DNA from 4 places in the Mesorhizobium sp. WSM4848 genome. Region 1 is predicted to be linked to each of the others. Evidence: predicted binding sites of a transcription regulator. Region 1 holds the regulator's gene; each other region holds the start of a gene.
What was found. The regulator PhoB, encoded in region 1, activates phosphate uptake and scavenging genes when phosphate is short. The targets are predictions, from matches to a motif close to TGTCATNNANCTGTCAT.
Positions count from the first base shown of each region.

Region 2: ppk2 (polyphosphate kinase 2) is a predicted target of PhoB. The motif match lies at 2,763-2,779, and genes of this name have one in related genera.
Region 3: AC0L16_RS12640 (alkaline phosphatase D family protein) is a predicted target of PhoB. The motif match lies at 2,389-2,405, and genes of this name have one in related genera.
Region 4: AC0L16_RS16360 (ceramide glucosyltransferase) is a predicted target of PhoB. The motif match lies at 1,954-1,970, and genes of this name have one in related genera.

Region 1 covers NZ_JBVVPX010000030.1:24,772-29,813, forward strand. Annotated here, with positions in the region: gene pstA (phosphate ABC transporter permease PstA) at 1-793, shown strand, start outside; gene pstB (phosphate ABC transporter ATP-binding protein PstB) at 806-1,621, shown strand; gene phoU (phosphate signaling complex protein PhoU) at 1,660-2,367, shown strand; gene phoB (phosphate regulon transcriptional regulator PhoB) at 2,384-3,073, shown strand; gene AC0L16_RS23995 (ROK family protein) at 3,124-4,371, opposite strand; gene xylF (D-xylose ABC transporter substrate-binding protein) at 4,637-5,042, shown strand, end outside.
Region 2 covers NZ_JBVVPX010000012.1:67,868-72,909, reverse strand. Annotated here, with positions in the region: gene hemB (porphobilinogen synthase) at 1-458, shown strand, start outside; gene AC0L16_RS13775 (nucleotidyltransferase family protein) at 507-803, shown strand; gene AC0L16_RS13770 (dihydrofolate reductase family protein) at 1,049-1,693, shown strand; gene ppk2 (polyphosphate kinase 2) at 1,757-2,677, opposite strand; gene AC0L16_RS13760 (aldo/keto reductase) at 2,932-3,975, shown strand; gene AC0L16_RS13755 (hypothetical protein) at 4,133-4,291, shown strand; gene AC0L16_RS13750 (DUF982 domain-containing protein) at 4,529-4,786, opposite strand; gene AC0L16_RS13745 (multidrug efflux MFS transporter) at 4,937-5,042, shown strand, end outside.
Region 3 covers NZ_JBVVPX010000011.1:308-5,349, reverse strand. Annotated here, with positions in the region: gene typA (translational GTPase TypA) at 1-221, opposite strand, end outside; gene AC0L16_RS12645 (hypothetical protein) at 421-702, shown strand; gene AC0L16_RS12640 (alkaline phosphatase D family protein) at 748-2,316, opposite strand; gene AC0L16_RS12635 (MFS transporter) at 2,595-3,878, opposite strand; gene AC0L16_RS12630 (TetR/AcrR family transcriptional regulator) at 3,961-4,560, shown strand; gene AC0L16_RS12625 (hypothetical protein) at 4,606-5,042, shown strand, end outside.
Region 4 covers NZ_JBVVPX010000016.1:9,782-14,823, reverse strand. Annotated here, with positions in the region: gene argF (ornithine carbamoyltransferase) at 1-197, shown strand, start outside; gene AC0L16_RS16370 (Hsp33 family molecular chaperone) at 321-1,355, shown strand; gene apaG (Co2+/Mg2+ efflux protein ApaG) at 1,436-1,828, opposite strand; gene AC0L16_RS16360 (ceramide glucosyltransferase) at 2,080-3,234, shown strand; gene AC0L16_RS16355 (O-succinylhomoserine sulfhydrylase) at 3,281-4,471, opposite strand; SAM riboswitch at 4,545-4,622, opposite strand; gene AC0L16_RS16350 (2'-deoxycytidine 5'-triphosphate deaminase) at 4,747-5,042, shown strand, end outside.

The DNA of each region.
Region 1 (5,042 bases):
AAAGATTTCCGACAAGGTGATCGTCTGGCTCGACACGCTGAAGAGCGCCGGCCTGATCGAAAGCCGGTTCAACTCGATCTTCTTCTTCACCGGCGCAAGCCGCGAGCCGGAATTGGCCGGTGTCTGGGGCGCGGTCGTCGGATCGTTCCTGACCATGATCGTAACGCTGGCCATCGCCTTCCCGATCGGCGTTTCAGCGGCGATCTATCTTGAGGAATTTGCGCCCAAGAACCGGCTGACGACGATGATCGAAGTGAATATCAACAATCTGGCGGCGGTGCCTTCGATCGTCTTCGGCCTGCTTGGACTTGCCGTATTCCTGAATTTCTTCGGCATGCCGCGGTCAGCCCCGGTGGTCGGCGGCATGGTGCTGGCGCTGATGACCCTGCCGATCATCATTATCGCCTCGCGCGCTTCGCTGCGCGCCGTGCCGCCGTCGATCCGCGAGGCGGCGCTCGGCATCGGAGCGTCCAAGGTCCAGACCGTATTCCATCACGTCCTGCCGCTGGCGATGCCGGGCATCATGACCGGCACCATCCTCGGAATGGCGCACGCGCTGGGCGAAACCGCGCCGTTGCTGATGATCGGCATGGTCGCCTTCATCGTCGACATTCCCGGCGGCTTCACCGATCCCGCGACGATCCTGCCGGTGCAGATATTCATGTGGGCGGATTTCCCGGAAGCTGGATTCCAGCAGAAGACTTCGGCGGCGATTTTGATTTTGCTGCTGTTTTTGGTCATCATGAACGCCATCGCGGTGATACTGCGCAAGCGCTTCGAGCGGCGCTGGTAAGGAGTAGAGGATATGAACATCATGACGGAAGCCGGCGTTGAGCAGAAACTGAGCAGCGGAACCAATGCCCCTTCGATCAAGATGAAGGGCGAAAAGGTCTCTGTTCATTACGGCGAGAAGCGAGCTCTGTTCGACGTGGATATCGATGTCCGCGAGAACCAGGTGACGGCGTTGATCGGCCCATCGGGCTGTGGCAAGTCAACATTCTTGCGGTGCCTGAACCGAATGAACGACACGATCGATATCGCGCGGGTGAGCGGCAAGATCACGCTCGACGGCGAGGATGTCTACGACCCGAAAATCGATGTCGTCGAGCTGCGAGCCCGCGTCGGCATGGTGTTCCAGAAGCCGAACCCGTTTCCGAAGTCGATCTATGAAAACGTCGCCTACGGTCCGCGCATTCACGGCCTGGCCAGGAGCAAGGCCGAGTTGGACGGCATCGTTGAATCGAGCCTGAAGAAGGCCGGCCTGTTCAACGAGGTCAAGGATCGCCTGCTCGAGTCGGGCACCGGTCTCTCCGGCGGACAGCAGCAGCGCCTGTGCATCGCGCGCGCCATCGCCGTATCGCCGGAAGTGATCCTGATGGACGAGCCCTGTTCGGCGCTCGATCCGATCGCCACCGCCCGCGTCGAGGAACTGATTGACGAACTGCGCCAGAACTACACGATCGTCATCGTCACCCATTCGATGCAGCAGGCAGCGCGCGTGTCGCAACGCACGGCGATGTTCCATCTCGGCTATCTGGTCGAGGAGGGCGCGACCGACAAGATGTTCACCAACCCCGACGACAAGCGCACCCAGGACTACATCACCGGCCGATTCGGCTGAGCGGTCCGGCGGCGAATTTCGAACACGAGGACAGTATCATGGGTGAACACACCGTCGCATCTTTCGACGAGGAACTGGAGCACATCGACAGGCTGATCCGCGATATGGACGAGCTCGCCGCCGCGATGGTCGCAGCCTCGATCCGCGCGTTGCTTGCATCAGACAATGCGATGGCGCAGCGCGTCGTCTCGGACGACGCCATCATGGATGCGCGGCAGCGCGAACTCGACGATAGTGCGATCACGCTGATCGCCAAGCGGCAGCCGATGGCGCAAGATCTGCGCGCCGTGGTTGGCGCAATCCGCATGGCCGGCGATCTCGAGCGCATCGGCGACCTGGCCAAGAACATAGCCAAGCGGGTCAGCGCAGTCGGGCAGAGCGCCACGCCGCGTAATCTGTCGCACGGTATCGACACGATGGCGGATCTCGTTCTTGTGCAGCTCCGCGGCGTGGTCGAGCACTATGTGTCGCGCAATGCCGGCGCGTTGAAAGAACTGCGCGCCGACGACCAGAAGATCGACGTGAAATACACGGCGGTTTTTCGCGAACTCCTGACCTACATGATGGAGGATCCGCGCAACATCACCGCCTGCACGCATCTTCTGTTCTGCGCCAAGAATCTCGAGCGTATCGGCGATCATGTCACCAACATCGCCGAAAACGCCTACTTTGTCGTGACCGGGCAGCAATTGCCGGCGGATCGCCCGAAGCTCGACGAAACGACGATGTCGGCGCCGGCGACATGACAGGAGTGACCGGCCGATGATCGCGCCGCGCATCATGGTGGTGGAGGATGAAGAGCCGCTGGGCGTCCTCCTCCGTTACAATCTGGAATCCGAAGGCTATCAGGTCGAGGTGGTGACGCGCGGCGACGAGGCCGAAATCCGGCTGCAGGAGAACGTGCCCGATCTTCTGGTGCTCGACTGGATGGTGCCGGCGGTTTCCGGCATCGAGCTTTGCCGGCGCCTTCGGGTGCGTCCCGAAACCGAGCGGCTGCCGATCATCATGCTGACCGCGCGCGGCGAGGAGAGCGACCGGGTGCGCGGCCTTTCGACCGGAGCCGACGACTATCTGGTCAAGCCGTTCTCGACACCGGAATTCATGGCCAGGGTCAAGGCGCTGCTGCGCCGCGCCAAGCCGGAAGTGCTGTCCAGCGTGCTCAAGGTCGGCGACATCATGCTCGATCGTGAATCGCACAGGGTCTATCGCAAGAAGAGCGAGATCCGGCTCGGGCCGACCGAATTCCGGCTGCTCGAATTCATGATGCGGCACCCGGGCCGGGTCTTCTCGCGCAGTCAGTTGCTCGACAATGTCTGGGGCGAGACGATCTACATCGACGAGCGCACGGTGGACGTCCATGTCGGCCGGTTACGCAAGGCGGTCAACAATGGTCGCATGCCCGATGTCATCCGCACCATCCGTGGCGCTGGCTACGCGATCAGGGAAGACTAGCTGATATTCAGGTGAGGCCGGCCTGCGAATGGCTGAGTCCTCGTTCGGACTCAGGCCACGTCTCTCCTGATCGTGCCGGACTTGCCTTGTGCGCCGGGCGCAAAAACCTCCTGGTCGACGAAGGTCAACGCGCGCATGGCGCAGCCTTCGCGGATCAGCGGCAGCTCGTTCGGCTCGGTGTCGAAGGAAATCGAACCCGAATGCTGGCCGCCGGCGGTCTGGGCGATGGCCTCGCGCAGGGCCGGCTCGATCAGGTCGAAGGCGGCAGCGCTGGCGCCGACCATGGCCACCGGCGCCGGATCGATCAGCGCGAACAGGCTGCCGAGCCCGAAGCCGAGCGCTTCGCCGGCCTTGCGGTAGGCTTCGCGCTCCGGTCCGTCCGTCTCGCGCGCCCGGGCCGCCAGTGCCCGCATCTCGGCGTCGCTGACATCGGCGACCGGCTCTGCGTTCTCGCTCAATTGCCTTGCGTTGCGCCAGATGGCGTAGTTGCCGGCATAGGCCTCGACGCAGCCGCGCCGCCCGCAGCGGCAAAGCGCGCCGCCCGGCCGATGAATCATGTGGCCGAATTCGCCGCCTGAGGAGTGGGTGCCGGTGAACAATTCGCCCTTCAGCACCAGCCCCATGCCGATGCCGTGCGAGAGCAGGATGGCGATGAAATCATCGCGGTAGCGATCCGGGTGGCGCCAGCGCAGCGCCACGGCCATCATGTTGCTGTCGTTCTCCATGATGGCCGGGATGCCGAACTCGCGTTCCAGAATGTCGGCGAAGGCGATGTTCGTCTGCGGCGTGATCGGCGACCACAACATGGCGCGCGCATGGGAATCGGTGATGCCCTGGATCGCCAGCGCGATGCGGGCGACGCTTTGGACATCGAGGTCGGGATCTTCGAGCCGGCGCCGGACGATGGCGACACATTCGCCGATCAGCGCGTCGCGCGACATGGTCAGCGTGTCCAGCCGGCGCTGTTCCTCGGCGACCACTTGTCCGGCATAATCGATGACGGCGACCGACAGGAAATTCAGCGACAACACGACGGTCAACACCGCAGCGGCTTGCGGATTGAGGCTGAGGCCGACCTGCGGTCGGCCGCGTTTCAGCGAAACCGTCTCGCTCGCCTTGCTCTCGGCCAGGATGCCTTCCTGGATCAGGTCGGAAGAGATCGCCGATATGGTCGAATGGCTGAGGCCGGTGGTTGCGGCGATCTCGGTCCGCGACGGCTGGCCTGCGCGGCGTACCGCCGAAATCACCATCGCCCGGTTGCGCCGGCGCAGATCGTCATGGCGGATTCCGACCGACATTTTTGCTTCTCCTCATCGCCGCGGCCGCTCATGAATCGGAAGCCGTCGGTAATGTCCGACAAATACTGGCAGAAGCAGAAGGGCCTGTCATTATTTATTCCGAGCCTCGAAAAAAAGCCAAACAGGACATCAAAATCCGCCAGAATTGGTGTTGACAGGGCTTCGGCGTTGGACCAGTATTTTTTCGAGGCTCGAAAAAATAGAGGCCTTTGTGCCGGCCTTCGGGCCAGTTGGTCGCGCCCTACGCGGCGCAGGGAGGAATATCATGAAGAGATTCGCAGCCGCCATTCTGGCGGGGGTCGCCATGTCGCTGACGCTCGCGTCGGCCGCGCAGGCCAAGGACAAGGTCATTGGCGTTTCGTGGTCGAACTTCCAGGAAGAGCGTTGGAAGACCGACGAAGCCGCCATGAAGGCGGCGATCGAGGCCGCCGGCGACAAATATATTTCCGCTGACGCACAGTCCAATCCCGGCAAGCAGCTGACCGACGTCGAGAGCCTGATCTCGCAGGGCGCCAACGCGCTGATCATCCTTGCGCAGGATGCCTCGGCCATCGGTCCGGCGGTGCAGAAGGCGCTGGACGAAGGCATTCCGGTCGTCGGCTATGACCGGCTGATCGAGAACAAGGACGTCTTCTATCTGACCTTCGACAACCAGGAAGTTGGCCGCATGC
Region 2 (5,042 bases), on a different contig from region 1:
CCATCCGCGATGCGCTCGACGCCAATGGTTTTCAGGATGTGGCGATCATGTCCTACGCGACGAAATTCGCCTCCGCCTTCTACGGACCCTATCGCGAGGCGGTCGGCACCGCCGGCCTGCTCAAGGGCGACAAGAAGACCTATTATCTCGACCACGCCAATTCCGACGAGGCCGTGCGCGAGGCCGAGCAGGACCTCGCCGAGGGCGCCGACATGCTGATGGTCAAGCCCGGCCTGCCCTATCTCGACATCATCCGCAGGCTGAAGGACGAATTCCGGATGCCGACCTTCGCCTATCAGGTGTCGGGCGAATATTCGATGATCAAGGCGGCCGCCGCCAATGGCTGGATCGACGGCGACAAGGCAATGCTGGAATCACTGCTCGCCTTCAAGCGCGCCGGCTGCGACGGTATTCTTACCTATTTCGCGCCCGAGGTGGCGGCGATGCTGAAGGGGTAGGCACTCGTGTCGTTTTGGGATTTTGCTGCAATCCGATAGAATGGACCCATGAGCAGGAACGAGGTCATCGAACGGTTGCAGAGAAACGAAGATGCCATCAAAGGCATGGGCGCGACTTCGCTGTATGTGTTCGGGTCGGCGGCGCGGGACGATGCGCATCCGGACAGTGATCTTGATCTGTTCATCGACTATGATCCGGCGCGGCGCTTTTCTCTGATCGACCTGGTCGGGATCAAGCAATTTCTGGAAGAGAAGATGTCAACGGAAATTGACATCACCACACGCGACAGCCTTCATCCTATGTTGAAGGCCGAGATCGAACAATCGGCCGTGCGCGTATTCTGATGGCAGTCCGCCGGATCGAGCCGATCCTAGCCGAGATCATAGCGGCGCTCCGCTCCGTATTAGCTGTCGAGCGCATCCTCGAGGCATCGCGGCGCAAGTAACTGCAGCTGCAACTACCCGTCTTTGCCCTGATGCTGGCCAAACGAGCCGCTTATGCTCGGCGGCGAAATACCGCTTGCAAAATGCAATCAGTCCAGCTAAAAGAAACTGCTTGCATTTCACAACTGGTTTAGAGGGAGGCCCTCATGTCAAAGCTTCGCGTCAACGCATTCACCCTGTCTATCGACGGCTTCGGCGCCGGTCCCGACCAGGACCTGAAAGAGCCGCTGGGCGTCGGCGGGGAAGCCCTGCACACATGGATGTTTGGCACCCGAACCTTCCGCAACATGTCCGGCGAAGATGACGGGTCCACGGATACCGACGACGCGTTCGTAACGCGCAGCTTCGAAAACGTCGGCGCGTGGATCATGGGCCGCAACATGTTCGGGCCGATCCGCGGGCCTTGGCCCGATGACACCTGGAAGGGCTGGTGGGGAGTCAATCCGCCCTACCATGTGCCGGTTTTCGTGCTCACGCACCATCCGCGAGAACCTATCGTCATGGAGGGCGGCACGACCTTCCATTTCGTGACCGACGGCATCCACTCAGCGCTGGAAAAGGCGAAAGCAGCGGCTGACGGCAAGGATGTCCGGCTCGGCGGCGGCGTCGCCACGATCCGGCAATATCTCAGGGAAAAGCTCATCGACGACATGCATCTGGCGATATCGCCGATGCTGCTCGGCTCAGGCGAGAACCTTTTTGCCGGCATCGACATGGTCAAGCTCGGCTACCGCTGCAGCGAGCAGGTCGCGACGCCGAATGCCATGCATGTCATCATCGAGCGCGATTAGGACGTTTCGTTGCTCTGGTGGCGAAAGCCTCGGTGCAGGCCCCATTCTCCCGGGAGCGCTGACTCAATACTTCTCCGGAACATACAGCTCGCGCGGCAGCACCTGGCGCTCATATTCGGGATTAAAGACGCGGTCAGGTAGCGTGATCTCCTCGTGCGGCACCTCCTCATAGGGCATCTGCTTGAGGAGATGATCGATGCAGTTCAGCCGCGCCCGCTTCTTGTCGTTGCCCTCGACGATGAACCAGGGGGCTTCGGAGATGTTGGTGCGGGCGAACGTCTCTTCCTTGGCCTTGGTGTACTGTTCCCAGCGCACGCGCGACTGCAGGTCCATCGGCGACAGCTTCCACTGCTTCATCGGATCATGGATGCGCATCTGGAAGCGCATCTGCTGTTCCTCGTCGGTGATGGAGAACCAGTATTTGACCAGCGTGATGCCGGAGCGGACCAGCATGCGCTCGAACTCCGGCACGTCGCGAAAAAACTCCTCGACCTGGTCCGGCTCGGCAAAGCCCATCACACGCTCGACGCCGGAGCGGTTGTACCAGGAGCGATCGAACAGCACGATCTCGCCGCCTGCCGGCAGATGCGGCACATAGCGCTGGAAATACCATTGCGACTTCTCGCGCTCGGTCGGCGCCGGAAGTGCGACGACGCGGCAGATGCGCGGATTGAGCCGCTGGGTGATGCGCTTGATGACGCCGCCCTTGCCGGCCGAATCGCGGCCTTCGAAAACCACCACCAGCTTCTTCCTGGTGTAAGCCACCCAGGACTGCAGCTTGATCAATTCGGATTGCAGCGTGATCAGGTCGCGAAAATATTGCAGGCGATCCATCGAGGGCGGATGCGCGTTCTTGTAGATCTTCGCGATCTCCAGCGACGACGCCGGCTCCGACATCTCCAGCTCGTAGTCTTCGTCGAGCGTGTCGGCCAGTTCCGCTTCCAGCCAATCCTTGGCGGGAGAATTCTGTTTTGCTTCGGTCATTTATGCTGCTCCGTGCACGCCAGTGTCGGCGTCGGCCTGCCGGCCAAGTTCGAATACCTTGAGCCGACTTGCATACAGGCCGGCAATGACGGTTTTATTGCAGCCGGCCCGCGCGCCGGTCGCGCAACTCCGTGAGATGTGATCGATCAGCCTCCCTGGCATGCACGACAAACGGCTCGAATTGTCCTACAAATGCCAGGTTCCCCGGGCAGCCTTCAGAGCACCCCTTCTCAACGCAATTGCGAGGATCTGACATGCAATACCGCACACTCGGCCGTTCCGGACTGAAGGTTTCGACGCTGACCATGGGCACCATGACTTTTGGCGGCGCCGGCGCATTTTCAGCGGTCGGCAGGACTGATCTCGACGAGGCGCGCCGGATGATCGACCTCTGCATCGATGCCGGCATCAATCTCATCGACACCGCCAATGTCTATTCGAACGGGCTTTCGGAAGAGATCATCGGCGAAGCGCTCGGCGGCAAACGCAAGGGCGATGTGCTGATCGCCTCCAAGGCGCGCATGCGGATCGGCAACGGCCCCAACGATGAGGGCCTGTCGCGCTATCATCTGATCCGCGAGTGCGAGAAGAGCCTGAGGCGCCTCAGGACCGACGTCATCGACATCTATTTCCTGCACGAATGGGACGGCACGACGCCGCTCGAGGAGACCATCGCCGCGCTCGACACGCTCGTCAGCCAGGGCAAGATCCGCTATGTCGGCTGTTCCAACTATTCCGGCTGGCAAGTGATGAAGGCGCTGGGGATCAGCGACCGCCAGCACCAGCCGCGCTTCGTCACCCAGCAGATCCACTACACGCTGGAGGCGCGCGAAGCCGAATATGAACTGCTGCCGATCTCCGTCGACCAGGGGCTTGGCGTGCTGGTGTGGAGCCCGCTCGCCGGTGGACTGCTGTCCGGCAAATACCACCGCGACCAGGCCACCGCCCGCCAGCTCAGCGGCTGGACCGAACCGCCGATCCGTGACGAGGACCGGCTGTGGCGGATCGTCGACGTGCTTGCCCATATCGGCGAGAACCATGGCGTTTCGGCGGCGCAGGTGGCGCTAGCCTGGCTGCTCGGCCGGCCCGCGGTCAGTTCGCTGGTGATCGGCGGACGGACCGAAGCGCAGTTCAAGGACAATATCGCCGCCGCCAGCCTGGTGCTGACCAGCGATGAGCGCGCACGCCTCGACGCTGTGAGCCGCCCGCCGGTTCTCTACCCCTATTGGCACCAGCAGTTCACGGCAAAAGACCGGTTTGGTCCGGCCGATCTGGTTCTTGACCGGGAAGACATCTGACAACGATCCGGATCAAGTCGAAGGTCGCCGCGGGCGGTACCGTGTTCAGCCGGCCTGCCGGCTATCTATGGAGCCGATCGCCCTTTGTGGTGTTGTGTTTGTAGGCCAATGCTCCTAGGCAGGGCTAATAACCCTTTGGATTGCGAAAGGAAGAGATATGGCGCGAGCACCGAATTACGGCCAGGAACGCAAGGAACGCGACCGGCAGAAGGCTGCCAAGAAGGCGGAAAAGCAAGCGGCCAAGGTCGCAGCCAAGGAACGTTCGAAGCCGGAAGACGAGACCACATCCGAGACCGAAACGGAAACCGCAGAGTAGAACTGCAGGACAATCGCTTCATAGTGACAGCAGAAGGGAGCTGTGACGGCAGAAGGGAGTTGGCCGCACCTTGGCTCGCTTTCTGCAACGCTCGAGATTGGCGAAACCCTTGGTGCAGGCCGCTTTCTTCCCGTCACTATACGGGGTGAAATGCCCGTCAGGGCAATGAGGGGCAGCGCAAACCTGAAGCGATTGCCCTTTGGTAAAAGCGCATCGGGCCCGCGAGGCGCTGCGTCTTCAGGCCGGCGACTTGTCGCTGACGAAAACATTCACTTCGCGGGCGGCGGCGATGAAAGCACGCCTTGCGATCATTGCCGGTTTGTCGCCGGCCAGCGCATCATGGCAGGCCTGCAGCGCTTCGCGATGTTTTTGACTGCGCTTGCCGGGCCAGCTGTTGAGGAGGTAATCGGAAGCCTCGCGGGCGGTCCGCAAGAGCTGAGTGCTTCCCGCCGCGCCCTTGACGGTCACGGGTGTTTCAAATCGGTTGTTTTCCATCGCCGCTCTTACGCCATCGCCGCTCGCGAAGCGAGCGCGAAAGTGGTTGCCACCGCAATCAAGCCGCGACGCTGGCAAATCTCCTGGCATGCAGGCCGCGCCGGTTCTTGTGCAATGATGCCCGTCGAGAGACTGCCGGACAGGACAGACATGCCGCACGCCACCCTTGCCACCCAAGGCGCCCACAACATCCATTGGCGCCGCAATCTCGCCGTGTGCTTTGCCGGCTCGTTCAGCACGCTTGTCGCCATGACCT
Region 3 (5,042 bases), on a different contig from region 1:
GGAGTGTCGACGATGTTGATGCGTGTGTCCTTCCAGTCGACCGAGGTCGCCTTGGCCAGGATGGTGATGCCGCGTTCCTTTTCGAGGTCGTTCGAATCCATGGCGCGTTCGGCGACGCGCTGGTTGTCGCGAAACGAGCCGGACTGCTTCAGGAGCTGGTCGACGAGGGTGGTTTTTCCATGGTCGACGTGCGCGATGATCGCGATATTACGAATTTTCATGTTGTGGTCTCGGGAGCGTGCAGGCAGCAGGCCAAAAGGCGCTGCCTCTTTCGGTTGGGCGGCTCATACAGGGTTTTTCGCAATTGCGAAAGAGGAGGCGCGCCACCAAATACATGGTCACCAAATCTTAAGCGTCTTGGTGTGAAATGGAATTATTAACCAAAGCGGAACCTTTCGCGGTCGGGACAGTTCAAATTTCATGAGCAATACGGGCACCAGATACCGGCCAATCTTCGCATGGGCGGCCCTGGCCGTTCTCCTTGCGGCGGGCGCGGCACAGTCGGCCGCGACCCTCAAGGAAGCGCCCCCTGCCCTGCCTTCCGATACGCGTTCGGCGGAGCAGTTGTTTGCCGATGCGCCGGATGGCGTCGACCCGGTGGTGACCGGGCCAGTCAGCGCCGCCTTCAAGCAAAGGCAGAAGGTCGCCGATTGCGACAACGCTGTTTGGCCCAATATTCCGACCGTTTGCTATCCTGACTGACGACCGCTCCTTACCATCCCCCTGTGGGGAGGGTAAACAGTCCCCTCACGCCGAATGCACCGGATCGAGCGTGACCTTGTAGAGTTCATTGTCGTCGCGATCCATCAGCCGCACCGTCAGCTGTTCAGTGGCGCCGTCGATGTCGACGAGGCCGAAGAACTGCAGGCCGGCCGAGGGTGGCAGGTTCTGCCCCTGCTCGGCGGTTGGCGCCTTGATGAATTTCAGCTCCGGGCCGAAGGTCATGTCGAAATCATTGGGTCCATACGTGCCGGCGTGGAGCGGACCAGAAACAAATTCCCAGAACGGATTGAAGTCCTGGAACTGCGCCTTGTCAGGATTGTAGTAATGCGCCGCCGTGTAGTGGACGTCGGCGGTCAGCCAGACGGTGTTGGTGATGCCGGCATTCTTTATGTAGCGAAGCAGGTCGGCAATTTCCAGCTCACGGCCCTTGGCCGGGCCATTGTCGCCATTGCTGACGGCCTCGGCGCCGGCCTTTTTGGTGGCGTCGTTCCAGACGACGAGACCGAGCGGCATGTCGGCGGCGATGATTTTCCAGGTCGCGTTGGAGTTTGCCAGTTCGCGCTTCAGCCATTTCATCTGCTGTTCGCCGAGGATGCGCGATTGCGGCGTCACCGAATCCTGCATGCCGGGGCCATTGGCGCCGCGATAGGAACGCATGTCGAGGAAGAACACTTCGAGCAGCGGCCCGTAGGCGATCTTGCGATAGACGCGGCCCGGTTCCGACGGCTCGTAGCGGATCGTCGTCATCTCGTGGAAGGCGCGGGCTGCGCGGGCCGCCAGCACATGGATGTTTTTTTCCGAGTAGCGGTCGTCGGCGCCCAGGTCCTTCGAATCCGACCAGTTGTTGACCACCTCGTGGTCGTCCCACTGGTAGAAGGTCGGGCAGATGGCGTTGAGCCCCAGCACATGTCTGTCCATCAAATTGTACTTCCACTGGCCGCGGTACTCGTCCAGCGTCTCGGCAACCTTGCGCTTTTCGTCGATGAGGACCTTGTTCTTCCACTTGCCGCCGCCGGGAAGGTCGACCTCGTCCTTCATCGCCCCGTCAGCATAGATGGTATCGCCGGAATGCAGGAAGAAATCGGGCGTATGCTTGCCGATCGTGGCATAGGTCTTCATGCCGGTGTCGTCGATGCCCCAGCCCTGGCCGGCGGTATCGCCCGACCAGGCGAACCGAATGTCGCGCTTCGAGGCCGGCGCCGTGCGGAAGCGGCCGACGATCGGCTCGGAGACGGCGTTGATGTCGGCGAGATCGGTCGCGATCATGCGGTAGAAGATGTCCTGGTCGGAGGCGAGGTCGGTGAGCAGCCGCTTTACCGTGTAATCGCTGGCCGGCGACGTATCGAGCGGCGCAAGGCGCAAAGGGTTGGCGAAATTTTCCGTCGACGAGACTTCGAACATGACACGCGAAGGGCGGTCTGTGCGGGTCCACACCACGCCGCTGGTTGCGTCGACATCGCCCGACTGGATGCCATGGGTGAAGGCGGGCCGCTGATTGGCGCGGGAATAATAGGGAAGCGCGAGGCCCGATACGCCGACGAGGCCGGCGGCGCTCGCCGACGTGACAAAAGCACGGCGTGAAATCTTGTTCATGGCTGTCTCCTGGATGGCTTTGAACGTCGCCGCCAAGGTCCAGGGTCAATGTTTCAGGCACATCTCGAAACCATGAAGGTTTTACTACAGTGAACAGGTGATCTCCCCCCTTGAGGGGGAGATGTCGCCGAAGGCGACAGAGGGGGTCGTCTCGCGTCGAGCGCCGGCGTCACTTCTCGTAGCGGAAGGCGTTGACGCTTCACGCGAGGCGACCCCCTCTGGCCGCTTCGCGGCCATCTCCCCCTCAAGAGGGGAGATTAGCGCTCAGCCGTCACAGCTCAAGCCGCCTGCGGTTCCCGCTCGAAGGCCGGACGGCTGGTGTTGATCAGCAGCGAGATGCAAGCTGCGGCTATTGCCGTCATGCCGGCGATGAGGAAGGCAGTTTCGTAATTGCCCTGCAATTCACGCATGGTGCCGCCGAAGAAAGCGGCCGCCGCCGCACCCACCTGATGGCCGGCGACGATCCAGCCGAAGACGATCGGCCCGCTGCGGTCGCCGAACGCCTCGTTCGACAGCCTGAGCGTCGGCGGCACGGTGGCGATCCAGTCCAATCCGTAAAGCACGGCGAAGATGATCAGACTGGTCGACGAAAAGCCGGAATAAGGCAGATAGATCAGCGAGAGGCCGCGGATCGCGTAATAGACGCCGAGCAGCTTGCGCGGGTCGAAACGGTCGGTGAGCCAGCCCGACAGCGTCGTGCCGATCAGGTCGAAGATGCCCATCAGCGACAGCAGGCCGGCGGCTTGCACCTGGCCGATGCCCATGTCGCCACAAAACGCGATCAGGTGCGTGCCGACCAGTCCGTTGGTGGTAAAACCGCAGATGAAGAAAGTGGCGAACAGATACCAGAACACGCGGGTGCCGGCGGCACGACGCAGCGTGCTGAGCGTGTGCATGAGAAAATTGCCCTGCGAGGCCGGCGGAACCGGCGGCACGTCGTCGGCCTCAGCGCCGTAGCGCACCATGCCGATCGAGGACGGACGCTCCGGCACCAGCAGCCAGACCAGCGGCACCAGACAGGCGGTGGCGACCGCAATGGCGATGGCGACAGGCTTCCAGCCGCCCGACTGGGCGAGCGCGGCGAGCAGCGGCAGGAACACCAGCAGGCCGGTGGCGGCGGAGGCCGACATCAGCCCCATCACCAGGCCGCGATTGGTCTTGAACCAGCGATTGACGATGGTGGCGCCAAGCACCGTGGCGACCGCACCGGAACCGACGCCGGAGAATACGCCCCAGGTGAGAAGCAGGTGCCAGGGCTCAGTCATCGACAGGCTGATCGCCGTCGAGCCCGACATCAGCACCAGCGACGCCAGCAGCGTGCGGCGCAGCCCGATCCGTTCCATCAGGGCCGCGGCAAACGGCCCGGTCAAACCGTAGAGGAAGATGCCGATGGCCGCGGCGAGCGAGACGACATCGCGCCGCCAGCCGAAACTCTCCTCCAGCGGCAGCATCATGACAGCCGGCGCCGACCGCAGGCCCGCCGCGATCAGCAGGCAGAGGAAAATGACGGCGACCACGACGAAAGCATAGCGCTGGCCAAACGGACGGGACTGAGCTATCATGTTACTGACCGGTACGTTGCAATTGCGCCCGAGGTATACGTACCGATCGGTAACATGTCAAGCAGGTAACGGCTTATCCTAGATGAGAAGCATTGAACCAACGATCAAAGCGGACGAACCGCCGCGCGCGGGCGAAAAAATCCTTCGCGTTGCCCGCGACCTGTTCTACCGGCAAGGCATCAGGGCGATCGGCGTCGATGAGATCGTGCGGCGCGCCGGCGTCACCAAGCCCAGCCTCTATCGCAGCTTTCCGTCCAAGGACGAATTGGCCGCCTCCTATCTCCGGCAATACGACCTCGAGTTCTGGGCCCGCTTCGACGAGGCGGTGGCTGCCCATCCCGGCGATCCGCGCGCGCAGATCGCCGCCTTCCTGACCCGCATCGGCAAGCGCACGCAAAAGCCAGACTATCGCGGCTGCGGCATGACCAATGCGGCCGTCGAATATCCCGAGCACGGCCACCCGGCCCGCGTCGTGAGCGAGGCCAACAAGCAGGAATTGCGACGACGCCTGCGCGCCATGGCGGCGGCAATGGGTGCCGGCGACGCCGATACGCTGGGCGACGGGCTGCTGCTCCTGATCGAGGGCGCCTACATCAGCGGCCAGCTGTTCGGTGCCGGCGGACCAGCGAAGTCTGTTGCCCGCAACGCCGACCTGCTGATCGAAGCGAGCTTGAAGAAATAGCGTTTGGCGATACCGTGCGGCAGCCCCGAAACGGAGTTGTTCGCGATGCGTGCTCTTTTGCTGATCCCGCTTGCCCTCGCCGGCCTCTGCCAGCCTGCCCGGGCCGGCGACATTTCCAGCGCCTACACCGATCTCGACTGGAAGAAGGACTGCGTGACCTACGCGCAGGCGGAAGAAGGCGACGGCGACTGGGCCAGTCTTGTTTGCTCGGGCTATCGCGGCTACCCGGTGCTGATCGCCTACGACGATGCGCGGGAATCGCTGTTTTATGGTTTTCCGCCCAGCGACATGACCGCGGTCTGGGAAAGTTTTGTCGCCTTCAACTCGGCGGCATCCAAACTCGAGTGGCGCATCGAGACGAACGGCGATCGCGCCATCCCGTTTGCGGTCATCCATCGGCGCTCGATCAGCAATCCCGAGGCAGAGAACAACCCGACCGACGTGCTGATCGTCGCCAAGATCGCCCAGCCGGAGACCTATGA
Region 4 (5,042 bases), on a different contig from region 1:
TCTCACCCTATCAGGTCAATGCGGCACTGATGGCGAAGGCAAAGCCCGACGCGTTGTTCATGCACTGCCTGCCGGCGCATCGCGGCGAGGAGGTCACCGACGAAGTCATCGACGGCCCGCATTCGGTAGTGTTCGACGAGGCCGAGAACCGGCTCCACGCGCAGAAGGCGGTTTTGGCTTGGTGCCTCGGCGCTTGATCCGGGCCGCCTTGATCAGGACCACCATGATTCCGGCCGCCTTGATCCGGGAGTGCGTGATGCCTATCTCAGGCGCATCACGCAAATCGAGCGCGTTTCGACGCATGCGCCCCGGAGGGCGGCATGGCCGCGCCCTGGAGCTTTGTCATGTTGGAAACCCGTCAATTGGCTGAACATCAACCCAAACTCGGCGAATTCGGCTACGCCGGCGACGATCATGTCGTGCCCTTCGAGGTCGGCCCGCTCGACGTGCGCGGCCGCACCGTCCAGCTCGGGCCGATGCTCGACGCGATCCTCAGCCGTCATGACTATCCCGAGCCGGTCGCCCGCCTGCTGGCAGAAGCCTGCGTGCTGACGGTGCTGCTCGGCACCTCGCTCAAATTCGAAGGCAAGTTCATCCTGCAGACCCGCACCGACGGGCCGGTCGACATGCTGGTGGCGGATTTTTCCACGCCGCATGCGCTGCGCGCCTATGCCCGCTTCGACGCCGACCGGCTGGAGGCACTGACGTCTGCCGGCGAGACCTCGCAGCGGACGCTGCTCGGCAGCGGTGTCCTGGCGCTGACTATCGACCAGGGCGCCCACACGCAGCGCTATCAGGGCATCGTCCAGCTCGACGGCGAGACGCTGGAGGAGGCCGCCCGCACCTATTTCCGGCAGTCGGAGCAGATCCCGACCGATCTCAGGCTTTCGGTGGCCAAGCTGTTGACGCCCGGCATCGGCGGTGCCCGCGAGCAATGGCGCGCCGGTGGCATCCTGGCGCAGTTCCTGCCGCAATCGCCCGAACGCATGCGCGTACCCGACCTTCCGGGCGGTGACGGCGATCCGCGCGAGGAGATCCATTATCCGGCCGACAATTCCTGGCAGGAGCTGCTCGCGTTGCTTGGCACCATCGAGCCGACAGAACTGATCGACCCGACGATCGGCGCCGAGCGGTTGCTTTACCGGCTGTTCCACGAGCACGGTGTGCGCGTCTTCGGCGGCGTGCCGGTAGCCGACCGGTGCTCGTGCTCCAGGGAGAAGATCCGCGGCATTCTCGAAGGCTTCTCCGCCGACGAGATCAGGGACAGCACCGAGGATGGCGGCATTCACGTCGCCTGCGAATTCTGCTCGAAGCAATATGACTTCGACCCGGCGGAATTTGCTGCGGCTCAATAGCGGGCACCTGTGCTGCCTCGGTGCCTTCGCAGAGCTTGGTTTCTCGCCCCACGCAAAGGGGCGAGAAGCCCAAGTGAGCCTCAGTTGACGGTGCGCCGCGTGCCCGGCAGGTCGAGCGAAAAGGCGGGGATGGCGACGTCGAACGTCTCGCCCCGCTTGTTGCGCATCGTGTAGTGGCCGACCATGATGCCGGATGGCGTCGAGAGTGGGCAGCCAGACGTGTACTGATAGCTATCGCCGGGATTGAGTTCAGGCTGGTCGCCGACAACGCCGGCGCCGCGCACCTCCTCGACCCGGCCGGTGCCGTCAGTGATCTGCCAATAGCGTGACAGAAGCTGCACGAATTCATCCGACTGGTTGTCGATGGTCACCTGGTAGCCCCAGACATAGCGGTTCTCCGAAGGGTCGGAGCGATCTTCCAGATAGAACGGCCTGACCTGCACTTCGATGTCGCGCGTGACGGCGCTGTACATAAATCACTCCACAATATGCAGACGGAACATTCGACGCTCACCGCAGTTTGGTCAACGGGGCGCGTCCCCCGTTCAGTGCCTGTCATCGTTGCCCGAATCCGTCGAGTGCAGGTGCCGAACAACAATGTCATTTGAGTGACACATGACAATGATGGTGTGCAGGGCGGGGATGGTGTGCCGGGCGACTCAGCATTCTGTCGAATTATTGAGACGGCTTTCATGCGGCCGGTTTCTGGAGCGACCAGGTACCTATGGAATTGACAGTCACAGCCGCCTTGCTTTCCATAGCTCTGCTTGTTGTCAATCTCGCCAGCATCCTGCTCGCTTCGTTGAAGCTGAAGCGGCATGGCAGGATCACGCCGCCAGCCGGCAAGGCGCCGCCGGTGTCGATCGTCGTGCCGTCGCGCGGCGTCGAGCCGTTTACCGAGGAGACGCTCGATCGCGCCTTCTCCCTCGACTGGCCGCATTATGAGCTCATCTTCTGCGTCGCCCATGCCGACGACCCGGTGGTCGGGCCGATCACCAATGCGATCGCCCGCTTTGCGGCCGTGCCGGCCCGGCTGCTGGTCGGCGACGACCGCATCAGCGGCAACCCGAAACTCAACAATTGCGTGAAGGGCTGGGAGGCCGCGCGCCACCACTGGGTCATCCTTGCCGATTCCAACGTCCTGATGCCGAGGGACTATGTCCAGCATCTGATGACGGCATGGCGGCAGGACACCGGCCTCGTCTGCTCGACGCCGATCGGCTCGCGGCCGGACGGGTTCTGGGCGGAGGTCGAATGCGCTTTCCTCAACACGCTGCAGGCGCGCTGGCAATATACCGGCGAGGCGCTCGGCCTCGGTTTTGCCCAGGGCAAGAGCATGCTGTGGAACAAGCCTTCGCTCGACGCCAATGGCGGCATCCGTGCGCTTGCTGCCGAGATTGCCGAGGATGCCGCTGCGACCAAGCTGGTCAACGGGCTCGGACTGCGCGTCAATCTCGTTGCCGCGCCCTTCGAGCAGCCGCTCGGTTTGCGCACATTTGGCGAAATCTGGTCGCGCCAGGCCCGCTGGGCACGCCTGCGTCGCGTCACCTTCCCACTGTTCTTCGCGCCCGAGATCCTGATCGGAGCGGCGCCGCCGCTGGCGCTTGCGCTGGTTGCGGCAGTAGGCAGCGGCTTCAGCCTGCCGGCTACCGCCATCGCCGTGCTGATCGTCGCCTATCTGCCGGAATGCGCTCTCGCCTCGGCCAAGGGCTGGCACCTGTCGCTGCGCATGATCCCGGCGATGGTTGCGCGGGACGTGATGCTTCCCGCCATCTGGGTGCGCGGCTGGCTCAGCGGTGCCGTCGACTGGCGCGGCAACACGATGACCATCCACACCGGCGCCGTTGCGGAATTGGAAGAGACGCCGTCGGGCGCCTGACCGCGCCTGCTTTGCAGATCAGAGCGCAGCGCTTCGGCGCGTATCCCTATCCAGCGGCTTTCAAGGCCTGCTCGATGTCTTCGAGCAGGTCGTCGGTGTCCTCCAGTCCGACGGACAGCCTGAGCGTGCCTGGCCCGATGCCAAGTTCGGCCCGCGCCTCGTCGCTCAGATTCTTGTGTGTCGTCGTTGCCGGATGGGTGATCAGGCTCTTGGCGTCACCGAGATTGTTGGAGATCAGCACGACATCGAGCGCGTTCTGGAAGGCGAAGGCGGCCTGCTTGCCGCCCTTGACGTCGAGGCAGATCAGCGTTGAGCCGCCCGACATCTGCTTCTTGACGACCGCCGCCTGCGGGTGATCGGCGCGGCCGGGATAGATGACGCGGACAATTTCCGATCGCTCGGCGAGGAAGTCAGCGATCCGGCCGGCACTTTCCGTCTGCTGGCGCACGCGCAGCGGCAGCGTCTCAAGGCCCTTCAGCAGCGTCCAGGCATTGAAGGGCGATAGGCTGGGACCGGTGTGGCGGAAGTAGTCGTGCAAATTCTCGTCGATCCACTTCTTGTCCGACAGGATGATGCCGCCGAGGCAGCGCCCCTGGCCGTCGATGTGCTTGGTCGCCGAATAGACGACGATATGGGCGCCGAGCTGCAACGGCTTCTGCTGCAAGGGCGTGGCAAAGACGTTGTCGACGATCAGCCGCGCGCCGATTGAATCGGCAAGCGAGGCTACGGCTGCGATGTCGACGACCTCCAGGGTTGGATTGGTCGGGCTTTCAAGGAAGAACAACTTGGTGTTGGGCCTGACCGCCTTTTCCCAATTGGCGATTTCGGTGCCGTCGACCAGCGTCGCCTCGATGCCGTATTTCGGCGCCAGCGTCTCGACCACCCAGCGACAGGAGCCAAACAGCGCGCGCGCCGCCACGATGTGGTCGCCGGCCCGGGCACTGCACAGCAACGCCGCTGTCACCGCCGCCATGCCGGATGCGGTGGCGCGGGCATCTTCGGCGCCTTCCAGCGCACACATGCGCTTCTCGAACATGTCGACCGTCGGATTGGCATAGCGCGAATAGATGAAGCCCGGTTCCTCGCCCTTGAAGCGGGCTTCCGCCGCCTGCGCCGTGTCGTAGACATAGCCTTGCGTGAGATACATCGCCTCGGAGGTCTCGCCGAAGCCGGAACGCAGCGTTCCTGCATGCACGAGGGCGGTCTGAGGCTTCCAGTTGCGCGTGTTGCTCGTCATCACCTTGTTCCAAACACAAAAATGGTCCAAACACAAAAAAACCGGCCGCGAAAGTCGCAACCGGTCCATACGGCCTTTCGGCCCGACGGTCCTTTAGCGACTTGTTTAACGTGGCTGCAAGCCGACCGGCCAAATCACCACGGGATAACGATCCTTTAGACCTGCACCGCGCTTGCGTCAATTGCCGGCATGATTAAGAGGTTTGTACCAGCGGGTTCCGCGGCAAGGACCTGCGACAAGACGAGACACGCCCGGCCTTCGAGCGGAGCCAGACTTTGCGGCAGACAGGCATTCTTCCGGATCAGGATATTTCCGCGCTGTACCAGTCGGGCGCGCTGAAGTCAGAGCGCGCGCTCGACTCCGACCAGGTCCAGCCGGCCAGCCTCGACCTCAGGCTTGGCGACAAGGCCTGGCGGGTGCGCGCCTCCTTCCTGCCCGGCCCCAACCACAGGGTTGCTGAAAAACTCGACCGCCTTAAGCTGCACGAAATCAATCTCGCCGATGGTGCGGTATTGGAGACGGGCTGCGTCTATATCGTGCCGCTGCTCGAGAGCCTGGCGCTTCCGGCAAG